DNA from 4 places in the Pseudocitrobacter sp. CD920760 genome. Region 2 is predicted to be linked to each of the others. Evidence: predicted binding sites of a transcription regulator. Region 2 holds the regulator's gene; each other region holds the start of a gene.
What was found. The regulator PurR, encoded in region 2, represses purine synthesis genes. The targets are predictions, from matches to a motif close to CANGCAAACGTTTGCNTG.
Positions count from the first base shown of each region.

Region 1: AC1MKH_RS01480 (NCS2 family permease) is a predicted target of PurR. The motif match lies at 1,295-1,312, and genes of this name have one in related genera.
Region 3: tusA (sulfurtransferase TusA) is a predicted target of PurR. The motif match lies at 2,335-2,352, and genes of this name have one in related genera.
Region 4: rfaQ (lipopolysaccharide core heptosyltransferase RfaQ) is a predicted target of PurR. The motif match lies at 2,423-2,440, and genes of this name have one in related genera.

Region 1 is NZ_CM173490.1:318,968-323,181, forward strand. It holds gene soxR (redox-sensitive transcriptional activator SoxR) at 1-224, shown strand, start outside; gene AC1MKH_RS01475 (glutathione S-transferase family protein) at 488-1,156, shown strand; gene AC1MKH_RS01480 (NCS2 family permease) at 1,572-2,921, shown strand; gene AC1MKH_RS01485 (Na+/H+ antiporter) at 3,089-4,214, shown strand, end outside.
Region 2 is NZ_CM173490.1:2,901,316-2,905,529, forward strand. It holds gene AC1MKH_RS13565 (MFS transporter) at 1-1,007, opposite strand, end outside; gene cydH (cytochrome bd-I oxidase subunit CydH) at 1,169-1,258, opposite strand; gene purR (HTH-type transcriptional repressor PurR) at 1,553-2,578, shown strand; gene punR (DNA-binding transcriptional activator PunR) at 2,575-3,507, opposite strand; gene punC (purine nucleoside transporter PunC) at 3,616-4,214, shown strand, end outside.
Region 3 is NZ_CM173490.1:4,879,788-4,884,001, reverse strand. It holds gene AC1MKH_RS23050 (MFS transporter) at 1-915, shown strand, start outside; gene AC1MKH_RS23045 (DcrB family lipoprotein) at 916-1,473, opposite strand; gene AC1MKH_RS23040 (7-cyano-7-deazaguanine/7-aminomethyl-7-deazaguanine transporter) at 1,547-2,212, opposite strand; gene tusA (sulfurtransferase TusA) at 2,412-2,657, shown strand; gene AC1MKH_RS23030 (TRAP transporter substrate-binding protein) at 2,844-3,827, shown strand; gene AC1MKH_RS23025 (TRAP transporter small permease) at 3,838-4,214, shown strand, end outside.
Region 4 is NZ_CM173490.1:5,043,666-5,047,879, reverse strand. It holds gene mutM (bifunctional DNA-formamidopyrimidine glycosylase/DNA-(apurinic or apyrimidinic site) lyase) at 1-296, shown strand, start outside; gene coaD (pantetheine-phosphate adenylyltransferase) at 334-813, opposite strand; gene waaA (lipid IV(A) 3-deoxy-D-manno-octulosonic acid transferase) at 821-2,098, opposite strand; gene rfaQ (lipopolysaccharide core heptosyltransferase RfaQ) at 2,501-3,550, shown strand; gene AC1MKH_RS23775 (glycosyltransferase family 4 protein) at 3,547-4,214, shown strand, end outside.

The DNA of each region.
Region 1 (4,214 bases), 2.6 Mb from region 2:
TGGTGCCAGAAGGGCATACGCTGGGGCAAAAAGACTGGAAACGGCTGACCACTCAGTGGCGTCAGGAGCTGGATAAACGCATTCACTCGATGGAAGCGCTACGCGATCAGCTTGATGGCTGCATCGGTTGCGGCTGTATGTCGCTGCGTGACTGCCCGCTGCGCAACCCTGGCGACAAACTGGGGGAAGAAGGAACGGGCGCACGCCTGCTGGAAGACGAATAAAAAACGAAAGCGCCACAACTGGGCGCTTTCGTATGTTCCGGTCTTTGTCTTTCGCTCTATCCCACTGGTTCATGGGAGGGTTTCCCCCGACATCAGCATCCCTCGGTCGAGCTACGGGTTGGAGGTTCCGGTTTGTGCTGACACTTTAAGTCTACCTCTCCTCCCCCTGTTCGCCAGTCGGATTGACGTTTTTTTCGCCGCAATTTTTACGGGGATTGCCGTCTGTTCCTATAGTTAATTTGAACAAACCTGCGGAGAAAACCATGTTAACCGTCCACCATCTGAATCAATCCCGCTCGCAGCGCGTGCTCTGGGCGCTGGAAGAGTTGAACCTGCCTTACCAGATTATCCGCTATCAGCGCGGGGCTGATATGCTGGCTCCTGACTCTCTGAAAAAAATCCATCCGCTGGGTAAATCGCCGATTGTCGAGAATGACGGCCACGTTATCGCTGAATCTGGCGCGATCCTCGAATATCTCCAGGAAATCGGCGATCCCGAAAGCCGCTTTAAACCGCAGGATATCGAAGGCAAATTGCAGTATCGCTTCTGGCTGCACTATGCCGAAGGCTCGTTGATGTCGCTCATGATGATCAAGCTGGTTTTGCAGATGCTGGGCAAATCCCCGGTGCCGTTGGGGTTGCGCACGGTGGGAAAAGTGCTGGGAACGGGCGTTCAGAAAGCCTGGCTGAATAATCAGATTGCCACGCATGCCGGGTTTATCGAGTCGCATCTTGCGAAAACGCCGTGGTTTGCGGGGGAAAACCCGAGCATGGCGGACATCCAGATGAGTTTTCCACTGTTTGCGCTGCTTTCTCGCGGCGGGATACCGTCTCTGCCCAATATCGCCGCATGGAAGGCGCGTGTGGAAGCGCGTCCGGCCTGGCAGCAGGCGATTGAAAAGGGCGGTCCCTTTTCTCTGCCCGGCGAGTAGCGCCCGATTTGCAACGAAATTGTTGTCGGATTGCGCATGAACGATAACGTTTGCGCACAGGTTGGCGATTTCTTCATCGTCATAAGCGAAATTTAGCGAAATGGCGTAAACATCAGTTGAAAATGGTGCCATAAAAACCAGATAATCGTTTGCCTTAAAATTCTGACGCCTTCTTCTGGCATTTTTGACGTTTTATGCTTAGTCAATTTGCCGGAGTCGTCCAGAAAGTACCCATTCTGCATGTGCAGCGTGGAAGGTAACGCTCAACCGTTTTGTATGCGCGGAGTTAAACGTTTGCTTTTTTGCGGCTCCCCTTTGCCGCGAGGTTTAAGCACAAGGAGATGACGTTTAACTGTCAGTGGATGCTCCACCACGTATGCGAACGAATGATAAAAATTTTCAGGGGATGTTTTCTATGTCTACGCCTTCAGCGCGTACCGGCGGTTCACTCGACGCCTGGTTTAAAATTTCTGCTCGTGGTAGCTCCGTTCGTCAGGAGATTGTCGCCGGTCTTACCACCTTCCTGGCGATGGTCTATTCCGTTATCGTCGTGCCGGGGATGCTGGGCAAAGCGGGCTTCCCGCCTGCTGCGGTCTTCGTAGCCACCTGTCTGGTGGCGGGTGTCGGCTCCATCGTGATGGGCCTGTGGGCGAACCTGCCGCTGGCTATTGGCTGTGCTATCTCACTGACCGCGTTCACCGCGTTCAGTCTGGTGCTGGGCCAGCATATCAGCATTCCGGTCGCGCTCGGCGCGGTCTTCCTGATGGGGGTTCTGTTCACCATTATTTCTGCGACGGGCATCCGTAGCTGGATTTTGCGCAATTTGCCGCAGGGCATCGCGCACGGCACCGGTATCGGTATCGGCCTGTTCCTGCTGCTGATTGCGGCAAACGGCGTTGGCCTGGTGATTAAGAACCCGCTGGATGGTCTGCCGGTTGCGCTGGGTCACTTCGCCAGCTTCCCGGTGATTATGTCGCTGGTCGGTCTGGCGATGATTATCGGCCTCGAAAAACTGAAAGTACCGGGCGGCATCCTGCTGACCATCATCGGTGTGTCGATTGTCGGCCTGATTTTCGACCCGAATGTACACTTCTCCGGTTTCTTCGCCATGCCTTCTCTGAGCGATGACAACGGTAACTCCCTGATTGGCAGCCTGGATATTATGGGCGCGCTCAACCCGATCGTGCTGCCAAGCGTACTGGCGCTGGTGATGACGGCGGTGTTCGATGCCACCGGCACCATTCGTGCCGTAGCGGGTCAGGCTAACCTGCTGGACAAAGACGGGCAGATCATCAACGGCGGCAAAGCGCTGACCACTGACTCCCTGAGCAGCGTGTTCTCCGCGTTTGTTGGCGCAGCGCCAGCGGCAGTGTATATCGAATCTGCGGCCGGTACGGCGGCGGGCGGCAAAACGGGCTTGACGGCGATCACCGTCGGCGTTCTGTTCCTGTTGATCCTGTTCCTCTCTCCGCTTTCTTACCTGGTTCCGGCCTATGCCACCGCTCCGGCGCTGATGTACGTCGGCCTGCTGATGCTAAGCAACGTGGCGCGCATCGATTTCAACGACTTTGTTGATGCGATGTCTGGCCTGATTACCGCCGTTTTCATCGTGCTGACCTGTAACATCGTGACCGGCATTATGATTGGTTTCGCTACGCTGGTGATTGGCCGCGTGGTATCGGGCGAATGGCGTAAGCTGAACGTTGGCACTATCGTGATTGCGGTGGCGCTGGTGGCGTTTTATGCGGGCGGCTGGGCGATTTAAATCGTTCGGGCCTTAAAAGAAATGGGTGGCGAAAGCTGCCCATTTTTTTTCATTTTAAGGATCGTCTCGTTTCCTTTTGCGTTACTCTGGTATGCGTATGATACAGAGGCATGACGCTTCATATTTTACGTTCCATATAATAAGACAACGCTGCAAACAGGGATCGCATGGAAATATTCTTCACCATACTCATCATGACCCTCGTGGTCTCGCTCTCCGGGGTTGTAACCCGTGTCTTGCCATTTCAGGTGCCGCTGCCGCTGATGCAGATCGCCATCGGTGCGCTGCTGGCGTGGCCGACCTTCGGCCTGCACGTGGAGTTCGACCCGGAGCTGTTCCTCGTTCTGTTTATTCCGCCGCTGCTGTTCGCCGATGGCTGGAAAACGCCGACCCGCGAGTTCCTTGAACACGGGCGCGAAATCCTCGGCCTGGCCCTTGCGCTGGTGCTGGTGACGGTGGTTGGTATTGGTTTCCTGATTTACTGGCTGGTGCCAGGGATCCCACTGGTGCCTGCGTTCGCGCTGGCGGCGGTGCTGTCGCCGACCGATGCGGTGGCGCTCTCCGGGATTGTCGGTGAAGGGCGCATTCCGAAGAAAATCATGGGCATCTTGCAGGGCGAAGCGTTGATGAACGATGCTTCTGGCCTGGTCTCGCTGAAATTTGCCGTGGCAGTTGCCATGGGCACGATGGTCTTTACCGTTGGCGGCGCGACGCTGGAATTTATGAAAGTGGCGATTGGCGGCATCCTGGCCGGTTTTGTGGTCAGCTGGCTGTATGGTCGCTCGCTGCGCTTCCTGAGCCGCTGGGGCGGCGATGAGCCTGCAACGCAAATCGTGCTGCTGTTCCTGCTGCCGTTCGCGTCTTATCTGATTGCGGAACACGTCGGCGTTTCCGGTATCCTCGCGGCGGTTGCGGCGGGGATGACCATCACCCGTTCCGGCGTGATGCGTACCGCGCCGCTGGCGATGCGTCTGCGTGCCAACAGCACCTGGGCGATGCTGGAGTTCGTGTTTAACGGCATGGTGTTCCTGCTGTTGGGCCTGCAATTACCCGGCATTCTCGAAACATCGCTGGTGGCCGCAGAAGCAGATCCGAACGTTGAAATCTGGATGCTGTTTACCGACATTCTGCTGATTTATGCGGCGCTGATGCTGGTACGCTTTGGCTGGCTGTGGACGATGCAGCGCTTCAGCCAACGCTTCCTGAAGAAAAAACCGATGGAGTTCGGGAGCTGGTCAACGCGCGAGCTGGCCATTGCCTCCTTCGCCGGGGTGCGCGGGGCGATTACCCTTG
Region 2 (4,214 bases):
AGATTAAACGCGCCAATGTTTACCGAAGAAGAGAGCCCCGGCGCTTCGTGCGCAACACGCATTACGCGCATCTGCAATGGTGGCACCACCGCAAAGGTCGCCGCGCCCCACACCACCATACTGAACGCCGCGCCGATTTCCGTACGCGCCAGGAACGGGATCGCCAGCATAATCAGCATCAACAGCAGCAGAAAACCTTTCAGCGTACCGCTCACTGAACGGTCAGCAAATTTACCGCCAAGATAGTTACCGATTGAGAAGCCCACGCCAATCAGTACCAGCATTAATGTGATAAAGGCAGGCGTCGCATTCGTGATGGTGTGCAGAACCGGAGAAATGTAGGTATAGAGCGTGAACATCGCCCCAGCGCCCAGTACGGTCGTGAGCAACGCAGACAATACCTGTGGGCGTACCAGCACCGACAGTTCACGTTTCACGTCTGGTTTCTCACCCGCCCCGCCCTTCGGCAGCGACAACCACAGGCCGATTATTGCAATTACGCCCAGCCCTGCCGTCGCCAGGAACGACATGCGCCAGCCGATGGTCTCCCCAAGCCACGTGGCCGCCGGAACGCCACCGATATTGGCGATGGTCAACCCCATAAACATGGTCGCTACCGCGCTGGCTTGTTTATGTTTTGGCACCACGCTTGCGGCAACCACCGACCCCAGACCAAAGAACGCGCCGTGGTTGAGGCTGGTTATAATGCGTGACAGCATCAGCGTGGTGTAATCCGGGGCGATAGCAGAAAGGACGTTACCCAGGGTAAAAATCGCCATCAGGAAAATTAAGGCGTTGCGGCGTGCGCGATGTGAGAGTAGCAGCGTCATCAGCGGCGCGCCAACCATGACACCTACGGCGTAGGCGCTGATCAACATACCTGCGGCAGGAATCGAGACATCAACCCCTTTGGCAATAACGGGTAATAGCCCCATCGGCGAAAATTCGGTGGTACCTATCCCGAATGCGCCTACGGCTAACGCCAGTAAGGGATAATTCACTTTCATGCTTTGACTCCGGTTTGCCGCAAACGCAGGGCGGCGTGACAACAGATAGCAAAAGCATGACATCAATCACAAAAAAACAGAAGTGAACAAATTAGCAAAATATTTTTGCTGAATTGATAACAATCTCAGAGAGGGAGAGCAGCCTCTCCCTTTAGGATGGGTTAATGCAGGACGGCGGTCAGCGCGGCAGCCACGATCAGCGCCAGCGTAATAACCGTGGTGGTAATTGACATCTTCAGTTCGGTACTCATCAATTTTTCTCCTTATTATCCCCACACCAAAAGTGAGCTATGTCATTTTTGCACACTTATTCGCAAAAATCTTCCCGGATTTCACGCAATAACCGATTTTGCGCTTCCACTTTTGGCAAAGATAAGACAAAATTCGACGCTTATTAAAAAGTGTATCGGCCATTGACCCCCTCCTGTCGTCCTGTGTCGTTTTCCCGGCGAACCGCAATTTATAACATTGCGCCAGGGTGAGTGAAGGCAAACGTTTTCGTATTGAATCGATCAGGGGCAGGCCCGGGTCTGGAGTGAGATGGAATGGCAACTATTAAAGATGTAGCGAAGCGCGCAAACGTTTCCACTACAACTGTATCACATGTGATTAACAAGACGCGTTTTGTCGCCGAAGAGACGCGTGAAGCGGTGTGGGCGGCAATCAAAGAATTGCACTACTCTCCCAGCGCCGTGGCCCGTAGCCTGAAGGTCAATCACACCAAGTCCATTGGTTTGTTGGCGACCAGCAGTGAAGCTGCCTACTTTGCAGAAATTATTGAAGCCGTTGAGAAGAACTGCTTCCAGAAAGGCTATACCCTGATCCTCGGGAATGCGTGGAACAACCTTGAAAAACAGCGCGCGTATCTCTCCATGATGGCGCAGAAGCGCGTGGACGGCCTGCTGGTGATGTGTTCCGAATATCCGGATTCGCTGCTGCAGATGCTGGAAGAGTACCGTCATATTCCGATGGTGGTTATGGACTGGGGCGAAGCGAAAGCTGACTTTACCGACTCAGTTATCGATAACGCCTTCGAAGGCGGCTATATGGCTGGTCGTTATCTGGTGGAACGTGGGCATCGCGAAATTGGCGTGATCCCAGGCCCGCTGGAGCGCAATACCGGCGCAGGTCGTCTGGCTGGCTTTATGAAAGCCATGGAAGAGATGATGATCAAGGTGCCGGAAAACTGGATTGTGCAGGGCGATTTCGAACCGGAATCCGGCTATCGCGCGATGCAGCAAATACTGTCCCAGAATCCGCGCCCTACCGCTATCTTCTGTGGTGGCGATGTCATGGCGATGGGCGCGTTGTGCGCCGCAGACGAAATGGGGCTGCGCGTGCCGCAGGATATCTCGCTGATTGGTTACGACAACGTGCGCAACTCGCGTTTCTTTACCCCGGCGCTGACCACCATCCACCAGCCGAAGGATTCCCTCGGGGAAACCGCCTTCAATATGCTGATGGACCGAATTGTCAGTAAACGCGAAGAGTCGCAGTCCATTGAAGTGCACCCGCGCCTGATTGAACGCCGTTCCGTGGCCGACGGCCCGTTCCGCGATTACCGCCGTTAAGCCTCTTTGCGGACGCTCGAATCGGGCGTTCGCAACCATTCGTTGTTCAGCGTTTCACTGTCCCCTAAATACTCGAGTAACCAGCTTAGCGCCGGTGAACTGTCGTTTTGCTGCCAGGTCAGACAACAGGCCGCATCGGGAAACGGGTTTTCCAGTTCCAGAGCAACCCATTCACCTTTATCTATCTTCGGTCGCGCAAAATGCTCTGGTACCATGCCAACGCATAATCCTGCGGATAAGCAGGTTTCTGACGATTCCCAGTCAGGCACCACGACCCGCTTCTGGTTGTCCAGTAACCAGGTAGTACGTTTAGGTAACGAACGTGACGTATCTTCGCGCACCAGCGACGGCCAGTTGCGCAACACGTCATCACTGAGCGGCCCCGCCATCTGCGCCAGCGGATGCGTACGGGCTACCACACACTGCCAGCTCAGCATGCCCATATCGCGAAACGCATAGCGCCCCCCCACGGGAATCGCGCGCGTCGCGCCAATCGCTAACTCAACGCGCCCATCCGCCAGTGCATCCCACACCCCGTTAAATACCTCCTGATACACCAACAGCTCTACGTCACTGAAGTGGCGATAAAAATCGACAATCATCTGTCGGGTGCGCTCTGGTTTTACGATATTGTCCACCGCGATGGCCAACTGCCCTCTCCAGCCATTAGCAATTTGCTGACACTGCTGACGGGTGATCTGCATTTTTTTGATAACAGAACGCCCCTCTTTCAAAAACCATGCCCCGGCGGGGGTTAATTCTACATCCCGGTGGCGACGTTCAAACAGCGGAACCGCCAGCCACTCCTCCAGTTGACGTACCGTATAACTGATTGCAGAAGGTACACGGTGCAGCTCATTTGCCGCGCCACTAAAGCTGCCATTCCGCGCAACGGCATCCACGACTTCCAGTGAATATTCAGACCACATTTTCTGCTCACAAATTTTTTGAAACCAACACGCAAATATTAGCGTTTCACAAGGCAAATTTCACTCTCTACACTCTCAGCCTCTTCCAAAACAAGAAAAGGCGTTTTTATGCAACCTGGGAAAGGATTTTTAGTCTGGCTCGCCGGCCTGAGCGTATTAGGCTTTTTGGCCACCGATATGTATCTTCCGGCCTTCGCCGTGATTCAAAACGATCTCCAAACGCCGGCAGCGGCTGTCAGCGCCAGCCTGAGTCTGTTCCTTGCCGGGTTTGCTCTCGCGCAGCTGCTTTGGGGGCCGCTTTCAGATCGTTATGGCCGCAAGCCTGTTCTGCTGATTGGTCTGACCATCTTCGCCTTTGGCTGTCTGGGTATGCTGTGGGTTCGTGATGCCACCACCCTGCTGATTCTGCGTTTTGTACAAGCCGTTGGAGTCTGCGCTGCGGCAGTGACCTGGCAGGCTATGGTGACGGATTATTTTCCGGCACAGCGGACTAACCGTATTTTTGCCACCATCATGCCGCTGGTCGGGCTTTCTCCGGCGCTGGCACCGTTACTGGGAAGCTGGATCCTGCATCATTTTGAATGGCAGGCCATCTTTGCCACCCTGTTTATCATCACCGTTATGTTGATGATTCCGGCCCTGCGCCTGAAACCCGCACATAAAAAGAACGCGGTCAGTGAAAACAAACTGACCTTTATGAAACTCCT
Region 3 (4,214 bases), 2.0 Mb from region 2:
GCGGCGATGGGCGGTGGCTGGCCGATGGTAAGCCTGGTGCTGCTGTGCCTGGGGCGTGTGATTCTGGGGATTGGACAAAGCTTTGCCGGCACCGGCTCCACGCTGTGGGGCGTTGGCGTGGTGGGCTCGCTGCATATCGGGCGCGTCATTTCCTGGAACGGCATCGTGACCTACGGGGCGATGGCGATGGGCGCGCCGCTCGGCGTGCTCTGCTATCAGTACGGCGGCCTGCACGGGCTGGCGCTGGTGATTATGGCGGTTGCCGCGCTGGCGGTGATTTGTGCGCTGCCGCGTGCGGAAGTGAAAGCGGCGAAGGGCAAAGTGATGTCGTTTCGCGCGGTGCTCGGGCGCGTTTGGCCCTACGGCATGGCGCTGGCGCTGGCCTCGGCGGGCTTCGGCGTTATCGCGACCTTCATTACGTTGTTTTATGATGCCAAAGGCTGGGATGGCGCAGCCTTTGCGCTCACGCTCTTTAGCTGCGCATTTGTCGGCACGCGTCTGCTGTTCCCCAACGGCATCAACCGTTTGGGCGGGCTGAACGTGGCAATGATCTGCTTTACGGTTGAGATTATCGGCCTGTTGCTGGTGGGCATCGCCGATACACCGCTGATGGCGAAAATCGGTACCTTCTTTGCGGGAGCAGGCTTCTCGCTGGTCTTCCCGGCGCTTGGTGTAGTGGCAGTGAAGGCCGTGCCGCAGCAAAACCAGGGTTCCGCGCTGGCCACCTATACGGTGTTTATGGATTTATCGCTCGGGATCACCGGGCCGCTCGCCGGGCTGATGATGGCGTGGATGGGCGTATCGACGATTTACCTGGCCGCTGCCGGGCTGGTGGCGATTGCGCTGCTGCTGGGGTGGCGGCTAAAAAAAAGGCCTCCGGTTGAACAACCGAAGGCCGCGTCGTCAGCAGACTAATTAGTTGATAACGATAGTATTGATGATGTTCTCAGCGGCAGTCTGCGCCTGCTGCTGATTATCTACCGGCAGGGTAACCTGCATGGTCAGCAGCTTGCCATCAATTTTGCCGAGGATAACGGAAGAGTACGCGGTCTGGCCTTTAGCAGAGATGATGCTGTCCAGCTGTTGCAGCGTGTGGCCTTTCACCTCAATGGATTTATTGGTCACGACCTGCAACTGCGGGTCGCGGCTGCGCTGCTGCTCTTCCAGACGTTTCGCCATCACGCCGAGGTCTTCATCGGTGTTGTCACCCACGATAACGATCACGGCTTTCTGCCCGGTCGCATCAGAGTAGACGTGCATATTATTGCTCTGGGTACCCATTTTTCCGCTCTGGTCGGTCATATCCGCGGGTAATGAGAAGCTCAGCTTGCCATCCAGCAGGTTAATCGGCTGCCCGGAGGCGTTGCTCTCTGCCGCCGCACCCTGTGCCGGAGCTTTGGTATCGCTGTTGTCACAGGCTGCCAGCCCGGCAACCAGCAGGCCAATACCAACGTATTTCACCAATTTGCGCATTGACTTCTTCCTTTCGATAAACGGCCATTAACGGCTCATTCACCCATCTTATCACAACTCGGAAAACGAACCTTTAACCTGGCTGCATTGCTGACAAATCGGATTTGTCTGCCAGCCTTTTCATCAGCATGTTTAACAGCACGCCGTACATCGGCAGGAAGAAGATGATGCTGATCAGCACTTTAAAGCAGTAATCGACCAGTGCGATTTCCACCCAGTGCTGCGCCATGAACGGGTCGGTGCTGCGCCAGAAGGCGATGAAGAAGAAGGCCAGCGTATCGCTGATATTACCGAACAGCGTCGAGGCTGTCGGCGCAAGCCACCAGTGACGGCTTTGGCGCAGGCGGTTAAAGACATGCACGTCGAGGATCTGCCCCAGCGCGTAGGCCATAAAACTGGCGGCGGCGATACGGGCGACAAACAGGTTGAAGCTCGCCAGCGCGGCAAAGCCTTGCCATTCACCCATATAGAAAAGTGATGAAACAGCGTAGGAGACCATCAGCGCGGGGAGCATCACCGCAAAGACGATGCGTCGAGCCAGCGGCGCGCCGAAAATGCGCACGGTGAGGTCAGTCGCGAGAAAAATAAACGGAAAGCTGAACGCGCCCCAGGTGGTGTGGAAGCCAAAAACAGAAACTGGCAACTGCACCAGATAGTTACTGGAAATAATAACCAGCAAATGGAATAGCGATAGCCAAACCAGCGCGTGCTTGCGCTGTACGGATGTAAAGGGAGTCATATTGTACCTTTTTAGAGATTGGGGTGAGGGAACCCAATAAAACTGTTCGTATTCTTATCGTTACCTGCGCGATAAGGGAGCGAATGATACTGCTTCCGTGCGGCATTGCAATGGTTGTTTTTCACGCAATCGTTAACCTGACTTGCGTCACAGAAATCACGGCGTAAACTAAGGCCGATTTTTCTACGGTGAGACCACAATGACCGATCTGTTCGCCAGCCCAAACCATACTTTAGATGCCCTTGGCCTCCGTTGCCCGGAGCCGGTAATGATGGTGCGCAAAACCGTGCGCACGATGCCCGTGGGCGAAACGCTGCTGATTATTGCCGACGATCCGGCAACCACCCGCGATATTCCCGGTTTCTGCACGTTCATGGAACATGAATTGATTGCCAAAGAGACTGACACCCTGCCGTATCGCTACCTGCTGCGTAAAAGCCATTAGTTTTTGTCAGGGCAGATTATGTGATCTGTCCTGAAATATCGTTATCACATCGTTAAAATCGCGTTTCGAAATTGTTTCTTTTGTGAGTTATCTCACCGCCCACCTCGCACTTCCCGTCTAGTTTTTAAGCGGAAAACTAAAACAACGTTTTATCTCTTACCGCAAAAATACCGCTGGAGCCGACCGATGAAGATGACTGTTAAGCCATTCGTGGCCGCTTTGTGCCTTTCAACCGCCACTCTCCTGTTTACCTCTTACGCCTCGGCGCAGGTGATCAAAGCCGCTGATGTTCACCCCGAAGGCTACCCGAACGTGGTGGCGGTGCAGCACATGGGGGACAAACTCAAACAGCAAACCGGTGACAAGCTGGAGATTAAAGTCTTTCCCGGCGGCGTGCTGGGCGATGAGAAGCAGATGATCGAGCAGGCGCAGATGGGGGCGATCGACATGATCCGCGTATCGATGGCCCCGGTCGCGGCGATTTTGCCCGATATCGAAGTCTTCACGCTGCCCTATGTTTTTCGCGATGAAGATCATATGCATAAGGTGATCGACGGCGATATCGGCAAGCAGATTGGCGACAAGCTCACTAACAATCCGAAATCACGGCTGGTCTTCCTCGGCTGGATGGATTCCGGTACGCGTAATCTCATCACCAAAGAGCCGGTGCTGAAGGCGGAAGATCTCAAGGGCATGAAGATCCGCGTGCAGGGCAGCCCGGTTGCGCTGGCGACGCTAAAAGATATGGGGGCGAACTCGGTGGCGATGGGCGTGAGTGAGGTATACAGCGGCCTGCAAACGGGCGTGATTGACGGCGCGGAAAATAATCCGCCGACGTTTATCGCCCATAACTACCTGCCCGTCGCCAAAAACTACACCCTGAGCGGCCACTTTATTACCCCGGAAATGCTGCTCTACTCGAAAGTGAAGTGGGACAAACTGAGCGCGGACGATCAGCAAAAAATCATCACCCTGGCCCATGAAGCGCAGCTGGAGCAGCGTGAACTGTGGAAAGCCTATAACGATCAGGCGCTGGCGAAGATGAAAGCGGGTGGCGTGCAGTTCCACGAAATCGACAAAACCTTCTTTGTTCAGGCCACGGAACCGGTGCGAAAAGCGTATGGCGAAAAGCATCAGGACCTGATGAACGCCATTGCTGATGTCCAGTAGCGGAGGCCCTATGTCAGAGCATTTTTCGCGTGCAATGGACCGGCTTTACATGCTGGCGATGTGGGTTGCCGGGCTGTCACTGCTGCTGATGACCATTGTCATCCCGGTAGGCATTTTCTCTCGCTATGTACTTAACCGGGGCGAATCCTGGCCGGAGCCGATTGCCATTATCTGCATGGTGACCTTCACCTTTATCGGCGCGGCGGTGGGCTATCGCGCCGGGTCGCATATCGCGGTCAATATGCTCACCGACCGCCTGCCCGCTGCGCTGCAAAAAGCGGCGGCGCGGCTGGTGGACTTACTGATGCTGTTGGTGACTGTGCTGATGTTCTGGTACAGCTTCTGGCTCTGTGTCGAACTGTGGGAGCAGCCCGTTGCGGAATTTCC
Region 4 (4,214 bases), 2.1 Mb from region 2:
CCAGTGAATCGCTGTTTGCGGCGGGGATTCATCCTGACCGACTCGCCTCGTCGCTGTCGCCGCAGGAGTGCACGCTGCTGGTAAGCACCATTAAGGCGGTCTTGTTGCGTTCGATTGAACAGGGCGGAACCACTCTGAAAGACTTTCTGCAAAGCGATGGTAAGCCGGGCTACTTTGCCCAGGAGTTGCAGGTGTACGGTCGCAAGGGAGAGTCGTGTCGGGTTTGCGGAACGCCGATTATCGCCACCAAACACGCACAGCGCGCGACATTTTATTGTCGTCAGTGTCAGAAATGAGTGGGTTGCGAGCCGGATGACGTCATCCGGCAAACGGCTATTTGAGTTTTTCCATTAACGCCTGATGGACGTTAGGCGGCAGAAAGTCGGTGACATCGCCCTGATGACGCGCCACCTCTTTGACTAAAGAAGAGGAGATAAACGACCACTCTTTTGACGGCATCAAAAACACGCTTTCCAGTGCCGGCATCAGATGACGGTTCATGTGCGCCAGCTGCATTTCATATTCAAAATCCGCCACCGCACGCAGGCCGCGAATCAAAATAGTGGCCTGCCGATCGCGAGCAAAGTTGGCCATCAAATCGCTGAAACCGACAACTTCTACGTTATCCAGATGCGCAATCGCCTGTTGTGCCAGCGCGACGCGTTCATTGAGATCAAACATCGGTTTCTTGCTGGGGCTGGCGGCAATTGCCAGAATCACCCGATCGAACATTTTGCTCGCGCGGGTAATGATATCGATATGTCCGTTAGTGATGGGATCGAACGTGCCTGGATAAATCGCCCGTTTTTGCATGACAGCCTCAGTGCGCTCTGGGTGGCAGATAAGGTTCCAGCAGTTGCAGCATGCGCTGTAACGCGCCCTGGTTTTGGTAGAGCACTTCAACTGCGTGTCGACCGTAGAAGTTACGATAATCTTCGTCGGTCAGTAAAGAGGAAATCTCTTTCGCCAGCGACGCGGCGTCGGTCACCGTGATCAGACCGCTGGCCTGATCGAGACGCGCGCAGATGTCTTTAAAGTTGAACGTGTGTGGCCCCATGAGCACCGGAATGGCGTGCGCCGCCGCTTCCAGCGGGTTATGACCACCACGCTCAACCAGCGATCCGCCCACAAAAGCGAGGTCTGCAATACCGTAAAGCAGCATCAGTTCGCCCATCGTGTCGCCCACCACAACCTGGGTGCCCGCCGAAGGAACTTCGCCAGAGGAGCGAGTGATAAAGCTTAAACCTGCCTGGCGCACCAGATTGATGGTGTCCGGGAAACGTTCCGGATGGCGCGGGACCAGAATCAACAGCAGGTCGGGGAAGGTTTTCAGCAGTTGCTGATGCGCTTCCAGCATGATGCTCTCTTCGCCTTCGTGCGTGCTGGTGGCAATCCATACCGGCCGATGCGGCGCCCACTGGCGGCGCAGGGTAATGGCTTTCGTCGCCAGCTGTGGCGTCACGGAGATATCAAACTTCAGGCTGCCGGTAACCGAGAGCTGATTGCGTTTTGCACCCAGCGCAATAAACCGTTCGCCGTCTTCTTCGTTTTGCGCGGCAATGAGCGTTATACGGCGCAACAGCGTCTGCACAAACTTGCCGAGTTTGGCATAACCCGCCGCAGAGCGCGCAGACAGGCGTGCGTTGGCAATCACCAGCGGGATTTTACGTTTATGCAGTGCGGCAATCAGGTTCGGCCACAGCTCGGTCTCCATGATCAGCACCAGCTTGGGGTCGACTTTATCGAGAAAACGGCTGATGGCGTCCGGGAGATCGTAAGGAAGATAAACGTGCTGTACGTCGCTGCCGAAGGCGGAAAGGACGCGCTCAGAGCCGGTTGGCGTCATAGTGGTCACGGTAATCGGCAGGTCGGGATAGCGATGGCGCAGTGCGCGCACCAGCGGAATGGCGGCCAGCGTTTCGCCGACGGAAACCGAGTGCAGCATAATGCCGCCCGGCGTCAGCGGCTTACGATAAAAACCGTAGCGCTCGCCCCAACGTTTGCGGTATGCCGGCGCTTTACGTCCACGCACCCAAAGCCGTATCCAGATCAAAGGCTGAATAAGGTAGAGGAGTGATGTGTAGAGCAATTGGAGCATAGTACGCAGCTGGCTTAGGAATGTGCTGAGGATTCTAAGTATTTAGCCCAACCTTTACCATCATTTTTGCCGATTTGAGCTGATTTAGCGGGAAAAATGCCTTTGCGCCATTAAACGTTAAACTATATTTGCTTTTTTATATGATTAATTGAGGTTGTTCCGGTGCGACCCAACGGTCTTGCCCTTAAACAAAATCACTTATGCAATCATATTACTCATTGTTTTAACAGAGAATATACTTAAGCAAGGTTAAAAAATATTCAATTCGGTTTGCTTAGGAATAAGTGATACACTAAGCCGCAATTAGAGCACGACGTCAGTATTCAGGTAACTGTGAGCCTGGGGCGGTAGCGTGCCTTTTTTTCAATTCCGACTGGTTATTATCATCATAAAGAGCCGCTTGTGGAAAAAACGTTCACCCGAATTCTGGTTATTAAAATGCGTTTTCATGGGGATATGTTGCTGACTACGCCAGTTATCAGCACGCTGAAACGTAATTACCCTGATGCGAAAATCGATATGCTGCTGTATCAGGATACGATCCCCATTATTTCGGAAAATCCGGAAATCAATGCGTTATATGGCATCAGCAATAAAGGCACAGCGGCAACCGCGAAAATAGCGAATTTTTACGGATTGGTGAAAACCCTGCGAGCGAATCAGTATGACCTGATTGTCAATCTGACCGATCAATGGATGATTGCGGTGCTGGTGCGTTTGTTGAACGCCAATGTCAAAATCTCCCAGGATTTCGCCCATCGCCAGTCGGCATTCTGGAAAAAAAGCTTTACCCATCTTGCGCCGTTTCAGGGCGAACACTGCGTGCTACGCAACCTTTCTGCGCTGGCACCGCTGGGGTTAACCCAAACCTGTCAGGAAACATCCATGCCCTATGCGCCGGAACATTGGGAGCGTATGCGACAGCAACTGGATGCTTTCGGAGTGGGTGACAACTATGTCGTCATTCAGCCGACCGCGCGCCAGCCGTTCAAGTGCTGGGATAACGATAAATTCGCGCAGGTCATCGATTCGCTCCAGCAGCGTGGCTATCAGGTGGTGTTGACCTCCGGGCCCGGCGCGGAAGACCTCGCCTGTGTAGAAGATATCGCGGCACAGTGTGCATCTCGCCCGGTGACGGGCCTTGCGGGTAAAACGCGCTTTCCCGAACTGGGCGCGTTAATCGACCATGCCGTACTGTTTATTGGTGTCGATTCGGCACCCGGTCACATTGCCGCTGCGGTAAAAACGCCGGTGATTTGTCTGTTTGGCGCGACTGACCATGTTTTCTGGCGTCCGTGGACCGAAGACATTATTCAGTTCTGGGCCGGGAATTATCAGGCGATGCCGCCGCGCTCGCAGCTCGATCGCAATAAAAAGTATATGTCCGTTATTCCTGCTGCCGATGTGATTGCGGCAACGGAGAAAATGTTGCCGTCGGGAGAGGCGCTATGATTGTCGCCTTCTGTCTCTATAAATATTTTCCGTTCGGTGGCCTGCAGCGCGATTTTTTGCGCATTGCTCAAACCGTGGCGGCGCGCGGTCATCACGTACGCGTTTATACGCAATCCTGGCAGGGCGACTGCCCGGCTGAGTTTGAACTGATCACCGTTCCGGTGAAATCGCGGACCAACCACGGGCGCAACGCTGAGTATTACGCGTGGGTGCAGGCGCATCTGAAAGCGCATCCGGCGGATCGTATTATTGGTTTCAATAAAATGCCGGGTCTGGATGTGTATTACGCCGCCGACGTTTGTTATGCCGAGAAAGTGGCGCAGGAGAAAGGCTTTTTCTATCGCCTGACGGCCCGCTATCGTCACTATGCGGCGTTTGAACGCGCCACGTTTGAGAAAGGCGAACCAACGCAACTATTGATGCTGACGAATAAGCAAATCGCCGATTTCCAGAAGCATTATCAAACCGAACCTGAGCGCTTTCATATTTTGCCGCCGGGGATTTACCCGGATCGTAAATATAGTCAGCAAATTCCCGACGCCCGCGCGGTTTATCGCGCGAAAAACGGTATTGGCGAACACGATTTCCTGCTGCTTCAGGTCGGTTCCGATTTCAGCCGAAAAGGCGTGGATCGCTCGATTGAAGCGCTCGCGGCGTTACCGGA